DNA from 4 places in the Pseudomonas sp. GL-RE-29 genome. Region 3 is predicted to be linked to each of the others. Evidence: predicted binding sites of a transcription regulator. Region 3 holds the regulator's gene; each other region holds the start of a gene.
The links. Region 3 encodes sigma-54, which starts transcription at its own class of promoters, with help from an activator protein. Its sites were predicted from a motif close to ANTGGCATNNANNTTGCTNT; they were not measured.
Positions count from the first base shown of each region.

Region 1: KGB21_RS22140 (DNA translocase FtsK) is a predicted target of sigma-54. The motif match lies at 1,705-1,724, and genes of this name have one in related genera.
Region 2: KGB21_RS15365 (circularly permuted type 2 ATP-grasp protein) is a predicted target of sigma-54. The motif match lies at 2,044-2,063, and genes of this name have one in related genera.
Region 4: KGB21_RS17580 (pilin) is a predicted target of sigma-54. The motif match lies at 1,288-1,307, and genes of this name have one in related genera.

Region 1 is NZ_JAGYGD010000030.1:60,394-64,601, reverse strand. Features, by position in the region: gene KGB21_RS22140 (DNA translocase FtsK) at 1-1,466, opposite strand, end outside; gene trxB (thioredoxin-disulfide reductase) at 1,775-2,734, shown strand; gene aat (leucyl/phenylalanyl-tRNA--protein transferase) at 2,798-3,478, shown strand; gene KGB21_RS22125 (arginyltransferase) at 3,548-4,208, shown strand, end outside.
Region 2 is NZ_JAGYGD010000016.1:127,043-131,250, forward strand. Features, by position in the region: gene KGB21_RS15360 (DEAD/DEAH box helicase) at 23-1,696, shown strand; gene KGB21_RS15365 (circularly permuted type 2 ATP-grasp protein) at 2,095-3,504, shown strand; gene KGB21_RS15370 (alpha-E domain-containing protein) at 3,517-4,208, shown strand, end outside.
Region 3 is NZ_JAGYGD010000012.1:141,292-145,499, forward strand. Features, by position in the region: gene lptA (lipopolysaccharide transport periplasmic protein LptA) at 1-481, shown strand, start outside; gene lptB (LPS export ABC transporter ATP-binding protein) at 481-1,206, shown strand; gene KGB21_RS12635 (RNA polymerase factor sigma-54) at 1,391-2,884, shown strand; gene hpf (ribosome hibernation-promoting factor, HPF/YfiA family) at 2,959-3,267, shown strand; gene ptsN (PTS IIA-like nitrogen regulatory protein PtsN) at 3,280-3,744, shown strand; gene rapZ (RNase adapter RapZ) at 3,747-4,208, shown strand, end outside.
Region 4 is NZ_JAGYGD010000020.1:65,829-70,036, forward strand. Features, by position in the region: gene KGB21_RS17575 (BON domain-containing protein) at 160-513, opposite strand; gene KGB21_RS17580 (pilin) at 822-1,241, opposite strand; gene pilB (type IV-A pilus assembly ATPase PilB) at 1,467-3,167, shown strand; gene KGB21_RS17590 (type II secretion system F family protein) at 3,170-4,208, shown strand, end outside.

The DNA.
Region 1 (4,208 bases), on a different contig from region 3:
ATGATCAGCTTGGCGTCTTCCGGGCCGGACTTGAACAGGATCGACAGGATCATCGCGTTCACACCCACCGACTTACCGGAACCGGTGGTACCGGCCACCAACAGGTGAGGCATTTTCGCCAGGTCAGTGATGACCGGTTTGCCGCCGATGTCATGACCCAAGGCCAGGGTGACCGGCGATTTGAAGTTGTCGTACTCGGGGGTCGACAGCACCTCGGAGAAGCGCACGATCTGCCGGTCTTCGTTGGGAATCTCGATACCGACCGTGGTCTTGCCCGGAATCACTTCCACCACGCGCACGCTGGTCACGGCCAGGGAGCGCGCCAAGTCTTTCGCCAGGTTGGAGATGCGGCTGACCTTGACCCCGGCTGCCGGCTGGATTTCGTAACGGGTAATCACCGGGCCCGGGTGGATCGAATCCACGGTCACTTCGACGCCGAATTCCTTGAGCTTGATTTCCAGCAAATGGCCGACTGCCGCCAGGGATTCAGGCGAGTAATTGAGTTGTTTCTTTTCCGCTGGATCGAGAATCGAGATCGGCGGCAAGGTGCCTTCCACGGCACTGTCGACGAACAACGGTGCCTGCTTCTCTTTTTCTACGCGCTTGCTCGGCGCTGGAGGTTTCGGTGGAGCCGGCGCAATCACCGGCGGCACCTGCTTCTCGCGCTCGGACATGTGCTTGCTCAGCGCTTGCTCGCGCTCGATCAGACGTTCCTTGACCTTGGCCTGTTCACGTTTATCGGTAACGGTTGGCGCCACTACGTCGTGCACGCGATCGTCGACTTCACGCAATTGCGCGACCAGTTGCTTGCGTTCGGTACGGGCTGCCCACCAGCGATTGGCCGCGCCCTGGAACAGTTCGAACAGGTCGAGGGTGATCTTGCCGGTGACGTCCATCACCTTGAACCACGACAGGTCGGTGAACACCGTCAGACCGAACAGGAACAGGGCAATGAACAACAGCGTGCTGCCCTGAATGTTCAGGGCATTCTTCGCCAGGTCGCCAAGGCTTTCGCCCAGTGCGCCACCAGCACCGGCCGGCAGACCGGTCGCGGCATGAAAATGGATATGCGCCAGCGCTGCGCCGGACAGCACCAAAAACACCAGGCCGATCAGGCGCCAGGAAAACAGCCAACCGCTCCACTGCCACGGTTCATGGCGCTGACGGAAGATCTGGTAAGCCTTGATCGCCAGCAGCAGCGGGAAGATGTAGGCAAAGTAGCCGAGCACCATGAATAGGATGTCGGCGCTGTAGGAGCCGGCCGGGCCGCCGAAATTCTGAACGTCGTCGATCTTGCTGTTGTGGCTCCAGCCCGGATCGTCCTTGCCATAGGTCAGCAAGGCCATCATCAGGAACAGGCACAGGGCGCCGATGGCAATCAGCGCACCTTCCTTGAGTCGGTAGTGCAAATGCTGGCGCCAGAGCGGAACCACGGCTGGTTTAGGTGCTGCGGTGGATTTCTTCAAAACGCTACTATTCCTGCGCCTATGGCGCGTCCATCTGTTGAATGACTATAAAAAACTGCCCAATCCAGGCAGGTAAAAAAGTTAACAGGCGTAACTGGGACTACTTTTAACACTGCGCCCCGGTTTTTATAAACACGGAGCGCGATGCTTATTTTGTTACAAACACTGTTACAGCCAGGCATTGTACGGGTTTGTGCGCCCGATGCCATGCCTGAGATCCTTGGCTGTAGCATAGTCAAAAACACATTACATGCGACTCAATTTGAGCACGCATTCTCTTTTGTGACAAAGGCTTATGAGGTGTTTCTATGAGCGAAGCGAAGCATTCCCGCCTGATCATCCTCGGTTCCGGCCCTGCCGGTTACAGCGCAGCCGTTTATGCCGCCCGCGCCAACCTCAAACCCGTTGTCATTACCGGCATACAGGCAGGTGGCCAGCTCACCACCACCGTTGAAGTCGATAACTGGCCCGGCGATGTCGAGGGCCTCACCGGTCCGGTGCTGATGGAACGCATGCAAAAACACGCCGAGCGCTTTGACACAGAGATCGTTTACGACCACATCCATACCGCCAAGTTGCAACAGCGCCCATTCGAACTGATTGGCGACAGCGGCACTTACACCTGCGACGCCCTGATCATCGCCACCGGAGCCTCGGCACAATATTTGGGGCTGCCGTCGGAAGAAACATTCGCCGGCAAGGGCGTTTCAGCCTGCGCGACCTGCGATGGCTTCTTCTATCGCAATCAGGTGGTCGCGGTGGTCGGCGGCGGTAACACGGCGGTCGAAGAGGCGCTTTACCTGTCGAACATCGCCAAGGAAGTCCACTTGATTCATCGTCGCGACAAGCTGCGCTCGGAGAAGATTCTTCAGGACAAACTCTTCGACAAAGCCGCCAACGGCAATATTCGCCTGCACTGGAACCAGAATCTGGATGAAGTGCTGGGCGACGCCAGCGGCGTGACCGGCGCGCGCCTGCGCGACAGCCATACCGGCGCGACTCAGGAATTACCCCTTGCTGGGGTGTTCATTGCCATCGGCCACAAGCCCAACACTGACCTTTTCACCGGCCAACTGGAAATGCGTGACGGCTACCTGCTGGTCAAGGGCGGCAGCGAAGGCGATGCGACCGCCACCGCCATCGCAGGCGTATTCGCAGCCGGTGACGTGGCCGATCATGTCTATCGGCAGGCGGTCACTTCAGCCGGGGCTGGCTGCATGGCGGCGCTGGATGCGGAAAAATACCTCGACGACATTCCCGCCGTTTGACGGCACACTGAGTGGCGGGCCAACGACCCGCCACTGCCCTCCCCTTCTGCAAGCCCGGACGCCATGCTGACTTGGTTACAACGCAATACCCTGACTTTCCCGCCGCTGGAAAAAGCCATGCGCGACCCCAACGGGCTGCTGGCTGCCGGTGGTGACCTGTCCGCCGATCGGCTGATCCGCGCCTATCGCCACGGCTGCTTCCCATGGTTCTCGGAAGGCCAGCCAATCCTCTGGTGGTCGCCGGACCCGCGCACCGTGTTGTTTCCCGACGAATTGCACGTCTCGCGCAGCCTGAACAAACTGCTGCGCCAACAACGCTATCAAGTGACCTTCGATCAGGATTTCGCTGCGGTCATCCGCGCCTGTGCTGCGCCGCGGGATTACGCCGATGGCACCTGGATCACCGAAGCCATGCAGGACGCTTACATAGAATTGCACCGGCGCGGTCATGCGCATTCGGTAGAAGTCTGGGACCAGGGCGAACTTGTCGGCGGACTGTATGGCCTGGCCATGGGGCGGCTGTTTTTTGGCGAGTCCATGTTCAGTCGCGCCGACAACGCCTCTAAATATGGTTTTGCCACACTGGTGCGTCATCTGAAAGACTCCGGTTTCGTGTTGATCGATTGCCAGATGCCCACCGACCATCTGCACAGCCTGGGTGCCCGGGCGATTGCCCGCAGCGTATTTGCCGGCTATCTGGCCCAGTATCTGGACCAGCCCAGCGGCGCAACCTGGGTTTGCTGAGCGTCTTTTGCGCGCGTGGCTTACACTTAGAGACGCCCCCTAATTAAAAGCTTATCCCGAGGGTTGATCATGACCGAGTTGGCGCGTTTGAAGTTCTATGCCACTCAGCCCCACTCTTGCAGCTATCTGCCTGAGGAGCAGGCCACGACCCTGTTCCTTGATCCCAGCCAGCCCATGGATGTGCATGTCTATGCAGACCTGTCGGAAATGGGTTTTCGTCGCAGTGGCGACCACTTGTATCGGCCCCATTGCCAAAACTGCAACGCCTGCGTACCGGCGCGTATTCCTGTAGGCCAATTCACGCCAAACCGTCAGCAGAAACGCATTTTCAAACGCAACGCCGATTTGCAGGTGCGCCCTGCCAAACCGGGTTTCAGCGAAGAGTATTTCGATCTATATCAGCGTTACATCGAACAGCGTCACGCCGATGGCGATATGTACCCGCCCAGTCGCGATCAATTTTCGACATTCCTGGTACGCGACCTGCCGTTTTCGCGCTTCTACGAATTTCGTCTCGACGGACGGCTGCTGGCGATCGCCGTCACCGATCTTCTGCCGAATGGTCTGTCGGCGGTCTACACCTTCTATGAACCCGCCGAAGAACGCCGCAGCCTGGGACGTTTCGCGATTCTGTGGCAAATTGCCGAGGCCCGACGCCTGGGGCTGGACGCGGTTTACTTGGGCTACTGGATCAAAAACTGCAAAAAAATGAGCTACAAGACCCAATATC
Region 2 (4,208 bases), on a different contig from region 3:
GGATGCACTTAGAGGCAGACCCATGACCCAGGAAACCGGCGGCTTCGCCGCTTTTAATCTTAATCCGAATATTCTTGCAGCCGTCACCGCGACTGGCTACGAAGAGCCATCGGCTATTCAGCAGCAATCGATCCCGATCATCATGGCCGGTCACGACATGATTGGTCAGGCGCAAACCGGTACGGGTAAAACCGCTGCGTTCGCCCTGCCGATCCTGCATCGCATCGATCCTGCAAAGCGCGAGCCGCAAGCCCTGATCCTGGCCCCAACTCGTGAGTTGGCGCTACAAGTTGCAACCGCTTTCGAAACCTACGCCAAGCAAATGCCAGGCGTAACTGTTGTGGCTGTCTACGGCGGCGCGCCGATGGGCCCACAACTGAAAGCAATCCGTAATGGCGCACAGATCGTTGTCGCCACTCCGGGCCGTCTGTGCGACCACCTGCGTCGTGACGAAAAAGTACTGGCGACCGTGAACCACCTGGTTCTCGACGAAGCCGACGAAATGCTCAAGCTGGGCTTCATGGACGACCTGGAAGTTATCTTCAAGGCTCTGCCAGCTACCCGTCAGACCGTATTGTTCTCGGCCACCTTGCCGCAATCGATCCGTGCCATTGCCGAACGCCACCTGCGCGATCCGCAACACGTGAAGATCCAGACCAAGACCCAGACCGTTACCGCGATCGAACAGGCTCACCTGTTGGTTCACGCTGACCAGAAGACTTCTGCCGTTCTCAGCTTGCTGGAAGTGGAAGATTTCGACGCGCTGATCATGTTCGTGCGTACCAAGCAAGCGACTCTGGATTTGGCCAGCGCCCTGGAAGCCAAAGGCTACAAAGCCGCTGCGCTGAACGGTGACATTGCCCAGAACCAACGTGAGCGCGTGATCGACTCCCTCAAGGATGGCCGTCTGGACATCGTTGTGGCGACCGACGTTGCGGCTCGTGGCCTGGACGTTCCGCGCATCACTCACGTATTCAACGTTGACATGCCGTACGATCCGGAATCCTACGTTCACCGTATCGGCCGTACCGGCCGTGCCGGTCGCGAAGGTCGTGCACTGCTGCTGGTGACTCCACGTGAGCGCCGCATGCTGCAAGTGATCGAGCGTGTAACCGGTCAGAAGGTTGCTGAAGTTCGCCTGCCGGACGCTCAAGCCGTTCTGGATGCGCGCATCAAGAAACTGACCAACAGCCTGTCGCCGCTGGTGGCTGAAGCTGAATCGACCCACGGTGATCTGCTCGATCGCCTGACCGCCGACATCGGTTGCAGCCCGCGTGCCCTGGCCGCAGCCCTGCTGCGCAAGGCTACCAACGGTCAAGCGCTGAACCTGGCCGCTATCGAGAAAGAACGTCCACTGGTGCCGAACAACGCACCGCGTGGCGATCGTCCAGAGCGTTCCGGTGATCGTCCAGAGCGTGGTGACCGCGAGCGTCGCGCACCAATGCCACTGGGCGAAGGCCGTGCTCGTTGCCGTACCGCGCTGGGTGCGCGTGATGGCATCGCTGCCAAGAACCTGCTGGGCGCCATCCTCAACGAAGGTGGTCTGGCGCGTGAAGCGATCGGTCGCATTCAGGTGCGTGACAGCTTCAGCCTCGTCGAGCTGCCGGAAGATGGTCTGGAGAAGTTGCTGACCAAGCTGAAGGACACTCGCGTTGCCGGTAAGCAGTTGAAGCTGCGTCGCTATCGCGAAGATTGATCCGCCCTCGGGCTGATTGATCGAACATAAAAAATCCCCGACTGGTTCGGGGATTTTTTTTGCCTGCGATTTCTTGATCCTGCTTTATTTCACAACATTTCCAGTGGGCAAAAAAAACCGCCCAAAACAGGCGGCTAAAAGGGAAGAAAGATCACTGATTCAGTGGATAAACGGATTATCCGCACCGACTGCCGGGCAGTGAAATCAACTCTGGCTATGCTGGTGATAGGCGACGACTTCGCCTTGCAATGAAGCGGGGGCGATCAGGTTGGGGCATTTACTGCACAGGATTGGTGCGGTGATTGCGCACGGCTTATCCAACTGATTGATATCAAAGCGTTTCTGCCGATGGCACGGGCCTTGCGATGCCTAGATGTCCGGGTGACAAGGAGTACGGCATGATCCGCACCTATTTTGATGAGATGTACGATGCCGGCGGCCAGGTCCGCCCGCATTATCGGGAGTTTGCCCGTTGGCTGGCCGAAACGCCTGACGAGCTTTTGGCACAACGGCGACGCGAGGCCGATCTGTTATTTCATCGCGCCGGGATTACGTTCACGCTCTACGGTGATGAGCAGGGGACAGAGCGCCTGATTCCCTTCGACACTATCCCGCGCAGCATCCCCGCCAGCGAATGGCGAGTGGTCGAGCGTGGCTGCATCCAGCGGGTCAAGGCGTTGAACATGTTCCTCGCCGACCTCTATCACGAACAACGCATCATCAAGGCCGGCATCATTCCGGCCGAGCAAGTGCTGGCCAACGAGCAGTACCAGTTGGCGATGCAGGGTCTGGGTTTGCACCGGGATATTTATTCGCACATCTCTGGCGTCGATCTGGTGCGCGATGGCGACGGCACCTACTACGTGCTCGAAGACAATCTTCGTACACCGAGTGGCGTGAGCTACATGCTCGAAGACCGCAAGATGATGATGCGGTTGTTCCCGGAGTTGTTCGCGGCGCAGCGTATCGCGCCGATCGACCACTATCCGAACCTGCTGCTCGACACCCTGAAAAGCTCCAGCCCGATCGATAACCCGAGCGTGGTGGTGCTGACGCCGGGGCGCTTCAACAGTGCGTTCTTCGAACATGCGTTTTTGGCGCGGGAAATGGGCGTGGAGTTGGTGGAAGGCGCGGACCTGTTCGTGCGGGATGACAAGGTGTTCATGCGCACGACCGATGGGCCGAAAGCGGTGGATGTGATTTACCGCCGCCTCGACGATGCGTTCCTCGACCCGCTGGCGTTCAACCCGGATTCGATGCTCGGCGTGCCAGGGCTGCTCTCGTCTTACCGCTCCGGCAATGTCGTGTTGGCGAATGCCATCGGCACCGGGGTGGCGGACGACAAGTCGGTGTATCCGTTCGTCACGGACATGATTCGCTTCTATCTGGATGAAGAGCCGATCCTCAAGAACGTGCCTACATGGCAGTGTCGTAATCCCTCTGAACTTTCCCACGTACTGGCCAATCTTCCAGAACTGGTAGTCAAGGAAACCCAAGGCTCCGGCGGTTACGGAATGCTGGTGGGGCCGGCGGCGACGGCAGCGGAAATCGAAGCTTTTCGCGCGCGGATCATCGCCAAGCCCCATGCCTACATTGCGCAACCGACGTTGTCGCTATCGACCTGTCCGACCTTTGTCGAAAACGGCATCGCGCCGCGCCATATCGACCTGCGTCCGTTTGTATTGTCTGGCCGCGAAACCCGGGTTGTGCCCGGCGGTTTGACCCGTGTCGCCCTGCGCGAAGGCTCCCTGGTAGTGAATTCCTCACAGGGCGGCGGAACCAAGGACACCTGGGTGGTCGAGGATTGAAGGAAGCCTGCCATGTTAAGTAGAACTGCCTCGGATTTGTATTGGATGTCGCGTTACCTGGAGCGAGCGGAAAACCTCGCACGGATGCTCGACATCAGTTATTCGCTGTCGCTGATGCCACAGGATGGTCGCGGTGATGGCCTGCACGAACTGGCCATGCCGTTGTTGATCACCGGTACCCTGGACGATTACCTCGAACGTCACGGCGAGTTGCATGCCGAACGGCTGCTGCATTTTTTTGCGCTGGACGCAGCCAACCCGGCCAGTATCTACAGTTGTCTCGGCGCGGCGCGGGCCAGTGCCCATGCGGTGCGTGGGCGAATTACCGCTGACATGTGGGAAAACATCAACGCAACCTGGCTGGAAATTCGCGGGATTGCCGAGCAAGGCCTCAGCCGTTACGGCATGAGCCGTTTCTGCGAGTGGATCAAGGAACGTTCCCACCTGTTCCGTGGCGCGTCCTACGGCACGATCATGCGTAATGACGCGTTCCGCTTCATCCGTCTGGGGACGTTCATCGAAAGGGCGGACAACACCTTGCGCCTGCTCGACGCCCGCTACGAAATGGCCGGCGACCAGGCCGAAGCGGTCAGCGATGGCACGGCCCACGCGTATTACCAGTGGAGTGCCTTGCTGCGAGCCTTGTCCTCTTTCGAGGCTTATACCGAGATCTATCGCGACGCCCCTGGCGCCCGGCATGTGGC
Region 3 (4,208 bases):
GGCTCTGCCGGACGATCAACAACAGCCTATCCGCATTCAGGCCGACGACGCCCAACTGGACGACAAGAACGGCATTGCCACCTACACCGGTGACGTGATCATCACTCAGGGCTCGATGAAGGTTACCGGCAACAAGGTGACCATGACCCGCACCCCGAACGGCGATATCGACGTGGTGACCTCGGTGGGCAACCTGGCTTACTTCGAGCAGTTGCAAACGGCAGGCGACACCAAGCCGGTCCAAGGCTACGGCGTCACCATCCAGTATCACGCCTCGCAAAATCGCGTCGTGCTGATCGATCGCGCCAAAGTGATCGACAAGGACAACAACGTCACCCAGGGCGAGAAAATCGTCTACGACACCGAGAAAAAGCTCGCCAGCGCCGGTCGCGCTACCGGCAGCAAGGTGACCGAGTCGCGTCCGCGCATCGACATGGTGATCCAGCCGAAAAAGAAAACCGACGAGCAAAAGGCCCAGTAATGGCAACTCTGAAAGCTCAGCATCTGGCCAAGAGCTACAAGAGCCGTCAGGTCGTGCGTGACGTCAGCCTGTCCATCGACAGCGGTCAGATCGTCGGCCTGCTTGGCCCCAACGGCGCCGGCAAGACTACTTGTTTCTACATGATCGTCGGCCTGGTACAGGCCGATCAGGGCCGCGTCCTGATCGACGACCTGGACGTCAGCCACCAGCCGATGCATGGCCGCGCAAAGGCCGGGATCGGCTATCTGCCGCAAGAAGCGTCGATCTTCCGCAAGCTTTCAGTAGCGGACAACATCATGGCAATCCTCGAGACCCGCAAGGAACTCGACAAGGCCGGTCGTCGCCAGGAGCTGGAAAGCCTGCTGCAGGAATTCCACATCAGCCACATTCGCGACAACCTTGGCATGAGCCTGTCCGGTGGTGAACGCCGCCGCGTGGAAATCGCCCGGGCGCTGGCCACCAACCCGAAATTCATCCTCCTCGATGAACCTTTCGCCGGCGTGGACCCGATTTCGGTAGGCGACATCAAGCAGATCATCTACCACCTCAAGGCCAAGGGCATTGGCGTGCTGATCACCGACCACAACGTCCGTGAAACCCTGGATATCTGCGAAACCGCCTACATCGTCAACGATGGTCAACTGATCGCCGAAGGCGACTCAGAAACCATCCTGGCCAACGACCTGGTTAAAGAAGTGTACTTGGGCCATGAGTTCCGCCTGTAAGCGCTGAGGTGTCTGGCAGGTCGCGAAAGCGCTTGTTGCGATAAAAAATCAACATTTTTTTATTGTTACAGCGCTCTAGGCAAACGCTGCAGTTTCGGGCATATAATTTGCTTATGTTTGGCGCTCCGGCGCCCTGTAGTGGATGGCGCATGTGCGCCGGCGAATAAGGTGTTAAGCCCCTGCCATGAAACCATCGCTAGTCTTGAGAATGGGCCAGCAGCTGACGATGACACCGCAGCTGCAACAGGCCATCCGCCTGCTCCAATTGTCGACCCTGGACCTGCAACAGGAAATCCAGGAGGCCCTGGAGTCCAATCCGATGCTCGAACGCCAGGAAGAAGGCGACGACTTCGACAACACCGACCCCTTGGCCGACAACGCCGAACAGAAGCCCAACAGCGACATTCAGGAACCCTCCTACCAGGAAAGCGCCCCGACGGTGGATAACCTCGAGGAAGGCGACTGGAACGAGCGCATACCCAATGAGCTGCCCGTCGATACTGCCTGGGAAGACGTCTACCAGACCAGCGCCAGCAGCCTGCCGAGCAACGATGACGACGAGTGGGATTTCACCACCCGTACATCCGCCGGGGAGAGCCTACAAAGCCACCTGCTCTGGCAACTGAACCTGGCGCCGATGTCCGACACCGATCGCCTGATCGCCGTGACGCTGATCGATTGCATCAACAATCAGGGCTACCTGGACGAGACGCTCGAGGAAATCCTCGAAGCCTTCGATCCGGAACTGGACATCGAGCTCGACGAAATCGAGGCCGTCCTGCACCGCATCCAGCAATTCGAACCGGCCGGCATCGGCGCTCGCAACCTGGGCGAATGCCTGTTGCTGCAATTGCGCCAGTTGCCCGCCAAGACCCCTTGGCTGGCTGAAGCCAAGCGCCTGGTCACCGATTACATCGACTTGCTCGGCAGTCGCGACTACAGCCAGCTGATGCGCCGCATGAAGCTTAAGGAAGATGAACTGCGCCAGGTCATCGAACTGGTCCAGAGCCTCAACCCGCGCCCTGGATCGCAAATCGAGTCCACCGAAGCCGAGTACGTCGTTCCCGACGTGATCGTGCGCAAGGACAACGAACGCTGGCTGGTGGAGCTCAACCAGGAATCGGTGCCACGTTTACGGGTCAACGCTCAGTACGCCGGGTTCGTCCGTCGTGCCGATACCAGCGCCGATAACACCTTCATGCGCAATCAGCTGCAAGAAGCCCGCTGGTTCATCAAGAGCCTGCAAAGCCGCAACGAAACCCTGATGAAAGTGGCCACCCAGATCGTCGAGCATCAGCGCGGCTTCCTGGAGTACGGCGACGAAGCGATGAAACCGTTGGTCCTGCATGACATCGCCGAAGCGGTCGGCATGCACGAGTCGACTATCTCGCGGGTGACTACGCAGAAATTCATGCATACCCCGCGGGGCATATATGAACTGAAATACTTTTTTTCCAGCCACGTCAGCACCTCCGAAGGCGGCGAATGCTCGTCCACGGCGATCCGCGCGATCATCAAAAAACTGGTTGCCGCGGAAAATCAGAAAAAGCCGTTGAGTGACAGCAAGATCGCTGGTTTACTGGAGGCACAAGGCATTCAGGTGGCTCGCCGCACCGTCGCCAAGTACCGCGAATCCCTCGGGATCGCGCCTTCGAGCGAACGCAAGCGGTTGATGTAGAGCCACGCCACAGCGTTCCAGTGGCAGATCATCTGATCTGCCGCTTTATGCACTGGCAACGAAGGAGAAGCTGTATGCAAGTCAACATCAGTGGACACCAACTGGAAGTGACCGAACCTCTTCGCACCTACATCGGCGAAAAACTCGAACGATTAGAGAGGCATTTCGACAAGATCACCAACGTGCAGGTCACGATGACGGTCGAAAAGCTGAAGCAGAAAATCGAAGCCACGCTGCATATTCCCGGGAATGAAGTGGTCGCCAACGCGGAGCATACCGACATGTACGCGGCGATCGACGCACTCACCGACAAGCTTGATAAACAACTCAAAAAGCATAAGGAAAAGACCCAGAGCCTCCTCCAGGGCGCTACCGGTCGTTAACACTCCCAACCCATGATCCGACTTGAAAGCATCCTGACCCCCGGCCGTTCCCTGGTGAACGTGCCGGGCGGCAGTAAAAAGAAAGCCCTCGAGCAAATTGCCAACCTCATCCATCGCGAAGTGCCGGATCTGGAGATGCAAGATGTCTTCGAGGCTTTGATTGCCCGTGAAAAACTCGGATCCACCGGTTTTGGTAACGGCATCGCCATTCCTCACTGCCGCCTCAAGGGCTGTGATTCACCCATCAGTGCCTTGATGCACCTGGACGCCCCAATCGATTTCGACGCCATCGACGGCGCGCCGGTTGACCTGCTGTTCGTTCTGCTGGTCCCCCAAGCCGCTACCGATGCGCACCTGGAGCTGTTGCGCCAGATCGCCAGCATGCTCGACCGCAAGGAAGTGCGCGAAAAACTGCGCAGCGCTCCGAGCAATGAAGCCTTGTATCAGGTTGTCCTGGACGAGCAAAACGGGCACTAATCATGCGCTTGATCATCGTCAGTGGCCGTTCCGGCTCGGGTAAAAGTACCGCCCTCGATGTACTCGAGGACAATGGCTACTACTGCATCGACAACCTGCCTGCCGGGTTGCTGCCGGAATTGGCCGAGCGCGCACTGATTCACACCGAGTTGTCTCAGCCACTGGTTGCCGTGTCCATCGACGCGCGTAACTTGCCGAGCCATCTGACTCGTTTTCCTGACCTGCTGGAAGAAGTCCGCAGCCGGCACATCCAGTGCGATGTCTTGTACCTGGATGCCGACGACGAAACGCTACTCAAGCGATTCTCGGAAACCCGTCGACGTCACCCATTGAGCAACGCCAACCGATCGCTCGCCGAAGCAATCAGCGTCGAGAGCACTCTGCTCGGACCGATTGCGGACCTCGCCGATCTCAAGATAAACACCACCAACCTGAACCTGTATCAGCTGCGCGATACCATCAAG
Region 4 (4,208 bases), on a different contig from region 3:
TGTTTTGTGCAGTCCACAATAGAACAGGCCCCGACACGAATGCCGGGGCCTGTAATGGCCACATCCCTATGGCCGTTCGCATGAACTCCTCAGATGCGGCAGACGTATGACTCGGCCCGTCTACCGCGCCTTCTCCCGGTTCAGGCGAGAAGTCTTGCCTTACTCGGCTTTCAGGCCGTCAGCGGAGACCGCTTTAACGCCTTTGATTTTCTTGGTGATCGCCACGGCAGTAGCTTTCTGACTCTCAGTCACTGCAACAGTGGAGGACAGGGAAACCACACCTTTGTTGGTTTCAACCTTGATGTCAGTGCCAGGAATGCCTTTTTCGGTTACCAGGTCGGTTTTGACTTTGGTCGTGATCCAGGTATCGGAAGTGGCTTCTTCGGCTTTGGTGACTTCACCGGTGGCCACCATCAATGGAGCTTGTGTGGCCTGAGTCTGGGCAAATGCAACGTTGGCCATGGTCAGGGTCAGCGCGGTAGCAGTAGCGGCAGCGATAGCGAACTTCTTCATACGAGTAACTCCTGTTTTTCTGGAAAGTCTGCTGGGTTGATTGTCAGCAGGGTTACCAGAGATATTGCGAACGCTGTGCCAACTTTGAAACACTCAACAAATCGTTATAAATCAATAGGTTATAAAATCACTCAATTTTCGGAATCATGCAAAATGCAAGACTTCGACATTCTCTACATGCAAGTTGCCGGTTTTGAGCAAGGCCTAAGGCCATGAATTATCGAAACTTTCTCATTTACATCGGATTTTCATCCGCTGAATAAAAAATACCCCGCGCAAGGCGGGGTATTTGGCTACAAAACGCTGGATCAGACCTTCGGAACAACACCTGCACAGCCTTTAGGCGCGTAGTCCTGATCGACGCCGGTGGCGCATGTCCAGCCAGCCAATGTGCGCGTCAGGGTAATGGTTTTGTTCAACACCGGCCCCGGAGCATTGAGAATCGTGCAAGCGATCGTACCCGTGCCGTCAGCCGCCTTGCCCGAAGCCGTCGTGGTGCAGTTGGAAGTCGTTGCTGTACCGCCAATTTTGGTCAGATCTGGATCGGTCCCTTGATTCAGCACGTCTTCAAACGGCACCTTCAATGCCGAAATCTCCGCCAGACCCGCCGTCACTTTGGCCCGCGCCTGATACTTCGAATAAGCCGGGATCGCAAACGTTGCCAGAATCCCGATGATCGCCACCACGATCAACAGCTCGATCAGGGTAAAACCTTTTTGATTGTTCATAGACAGCCTCCGTGCATGAGTCGAAATCTCATGATCTGGATCTGTATCAGCACAGCCCATGCCAAGGTCCACGAGGCTTGTTCACTGGGAGCGCGTTGGCGGCAGCGCCCTTTCCTACCCCCAGGATCCGCACTATCTGACAGTTTTTGTCACCTCACCGCCCCTGGTTTGGTTACGCCCGTTGACTAGGCTATAAGTCATGAATTGTCTGCGTCCGGTATCTCAATGAATGACATCGCCCTCAGCGGTCTGGCCAAGCAATTGGTCCTGGCCGAGCTGCTCACTGACAAAAGCGCGCAACAGGCGTATCAGCAAGCTCAACGCAATCACCTGTCCCTGGTCAGTTACCTGGTGCAGAACAAACTGGTGAAAAGCCGCCAAGTCGCCGAGATTGCTTCGGAACACTTCGGCATGGCCCTGATGGATCTCAACACCCTGGACAGGGAAACCCAGCCCAAAGACCTGGTCAGCGAGAAACTGGTGCGCAAGCACCACGCCCTGCCCCTCTGGCGTCGCGGCAACAAACTGTTCGTGGGGATCTCCGATCCGACCAACCACCAGGCCATCAACGACATCCAGTTCAGCACCGGGCTCACCACCGAAGCCATCCTGGTGGAAGACGACAAGCTCAGCGACGCCATCGAGAGATTCTTCGACACCCCTGGCACCGGCCTGGAAGACATGGCCGACGTTGACCTCGACAGCCTCGATAGCGAAGCAACCGACGACAAGCGCCAGGACGCCATTGTCGGCCAGGATGCCGATGACGCGCCGGTGGTGCGCTTCGTCCACAAAATGTTGCTTGATGCGATCAGAAGCGGCTCTTCCGACCTGCATTTCGAGCCCTACGAGAAGATCTACCGTGTGCGGATGCGCACCGACGGCATTTTGCGTGAAGTGGCCAAGCCACCAATCCAACTGGCCAACCGCATCGCCGCACGCCTGAAAGTCATGGCCAGTCTCGACATCTCCGAGCGCCGCAAACCCCAGGACGGGCGAATCAAGATGCGCCTGACCAAGAGCAAATCCATCGACTTGCGGGTCAACACCCTGCCAACCCTGTGGGGCGAAAAAGTGGTACTGCGGATTCTCGACCCGTCCAGCGCGCAAATCGGCATCGACGCCCTCGGCTATGAACCCGATCAGAAAGACCTGTACATGACCGCCCTCAGGCAGCCACAGGGGATGATTCTGGTGACAGGCCCCACCGGCTCGGGCAAGACCGTATCGCTCTATACCGGGCTGAACATTCTCAACACCGTGGACATCAACATCTCCACCGCCGAAGACCCGGTGGAGATCAACATGGAAGGCATCAACCAGGTCAACGTCAATCCGAAGCAGGGCATGGATTTCGCCCAGGCACTGCGCTCCTTTCTGCGTCAGGACCCGGACGTGATCATGGTCGGCGAGATACGCGACCTCGAAACCGCCGAAATCGCCATCAAGGCAGCCCAGACCGGTCACCTGGTGCTGTCGACCCTGCACACCAACAGCGCCGCGCAAACTCTGACCCGCCTGCACAACATGGGCATTCAGGGCTTCAACATTGCCACCTCGGTCAGCCTGATCATCGCCCAGCGTCTGGCGCGCAAGTTGTGCAGTCATTGCCGCGTGCCGCTGGAGATTCCCCGCGAGACGCTGCTCAAGGAAGGCTTCCCCGAGGAACGCATCGGCACATTCACGATCTATGAGCCGGTCGGTTGCGATCACTGCAACGGCGGCTACAAAGGGCGAGTGGGGATTTATGAAGTGGTGAAGAACACACCGGACTTGCAACGCCTGATCATGGCCGAGGGCAACTCACTGCAAATCGACGAGCAGATGCGCAAGGACGGATTCAATGACTTGCGCACTTCCGGCCTGCTCAAAGCCATGCAGGGCATTACCAGCCTTGAAGAAATCAACCGGGTCACCAAGGACTGAACATGGCGGTCAAAGCAGCGAAAATCAGCGTGTACGCCTGGGAAGGCACCGACCGCAAAGGCACGAAAATCAACGGCGAACTGACCGGCCAGAATCCCGCGTTGATCAAAGCGCAATTGCGCAAACAAGGCATCAAACCCGGCCGGGTGCGCAAGAAAACCGTCTCGCTTTTCAACATGGGCAAACGCATCAAGGCCCAGGACATCGCCCTTTTCACCCGTCAGATGGCGACCATGATGAAAGCCGGCGTGCCGCTGTTGCAGTCGTTCGACATCATCGGCGAAGGCTTCGATAACCCAGCCATGCGCAAGCTGGTGGACGAGGTGAAACAGGAGGTCGCGGCGGGCAACAGCTTCGCTGCGGCACTGCGCAAAAAACCTCAATACTTCGATGAGTTGTACTGCAACCTGGTGGACGCCGGCGAGCAGGCGGGTGCGCTGGACACCCTGTTGGAACGGGTAGCGACCTACAAGGAAAAGAGCGAAAGCCTCAAGGCCAAGATCAAGAAAGCCATGACCTACCCGCTGGTGGTGGTGTTCGTGGCGATCATCGTCACTGGCATTTTGCTGGTCAAAGTGGTGCCGCAATTCCAGTCGGTGTTCGAAGGGTTTGGCGCGCAGTTGCCCGCCTTCACGGTGATGGTCATCGGCCTGTCGCGGTTCATGCAGGACTGGTGGTGGATGATGCTCGGCGTGTTGATCGTTGGGTTCTTCACTGCCCGCCACGCCGTCAAGACATCGCAGGTTTTTCGCGACCGGATGGACACCTGGCTGCTGAAACTGCCGTTGGTGGGCACTTTGATGTACAAGTCCGCCGTGGCCCGTTATGCCCGCACGCTGTCGACCACTTTCGCCGCCGGCGTGCCCTTGGTGGAAGCCCTTGAGTCGGTGGCCGGTGCCACCGGCAACGTTGTGTTCAAGCGTGCGGTGCTGCGCATCAAGCAGGACGTTTCGACGGGCATGCAGCTGAACTTCGCCATGCGCACTTCCGGTATTTTTCCGAACATGGCGATACAGATGACGGCCATTGGCGAAGAGTCCG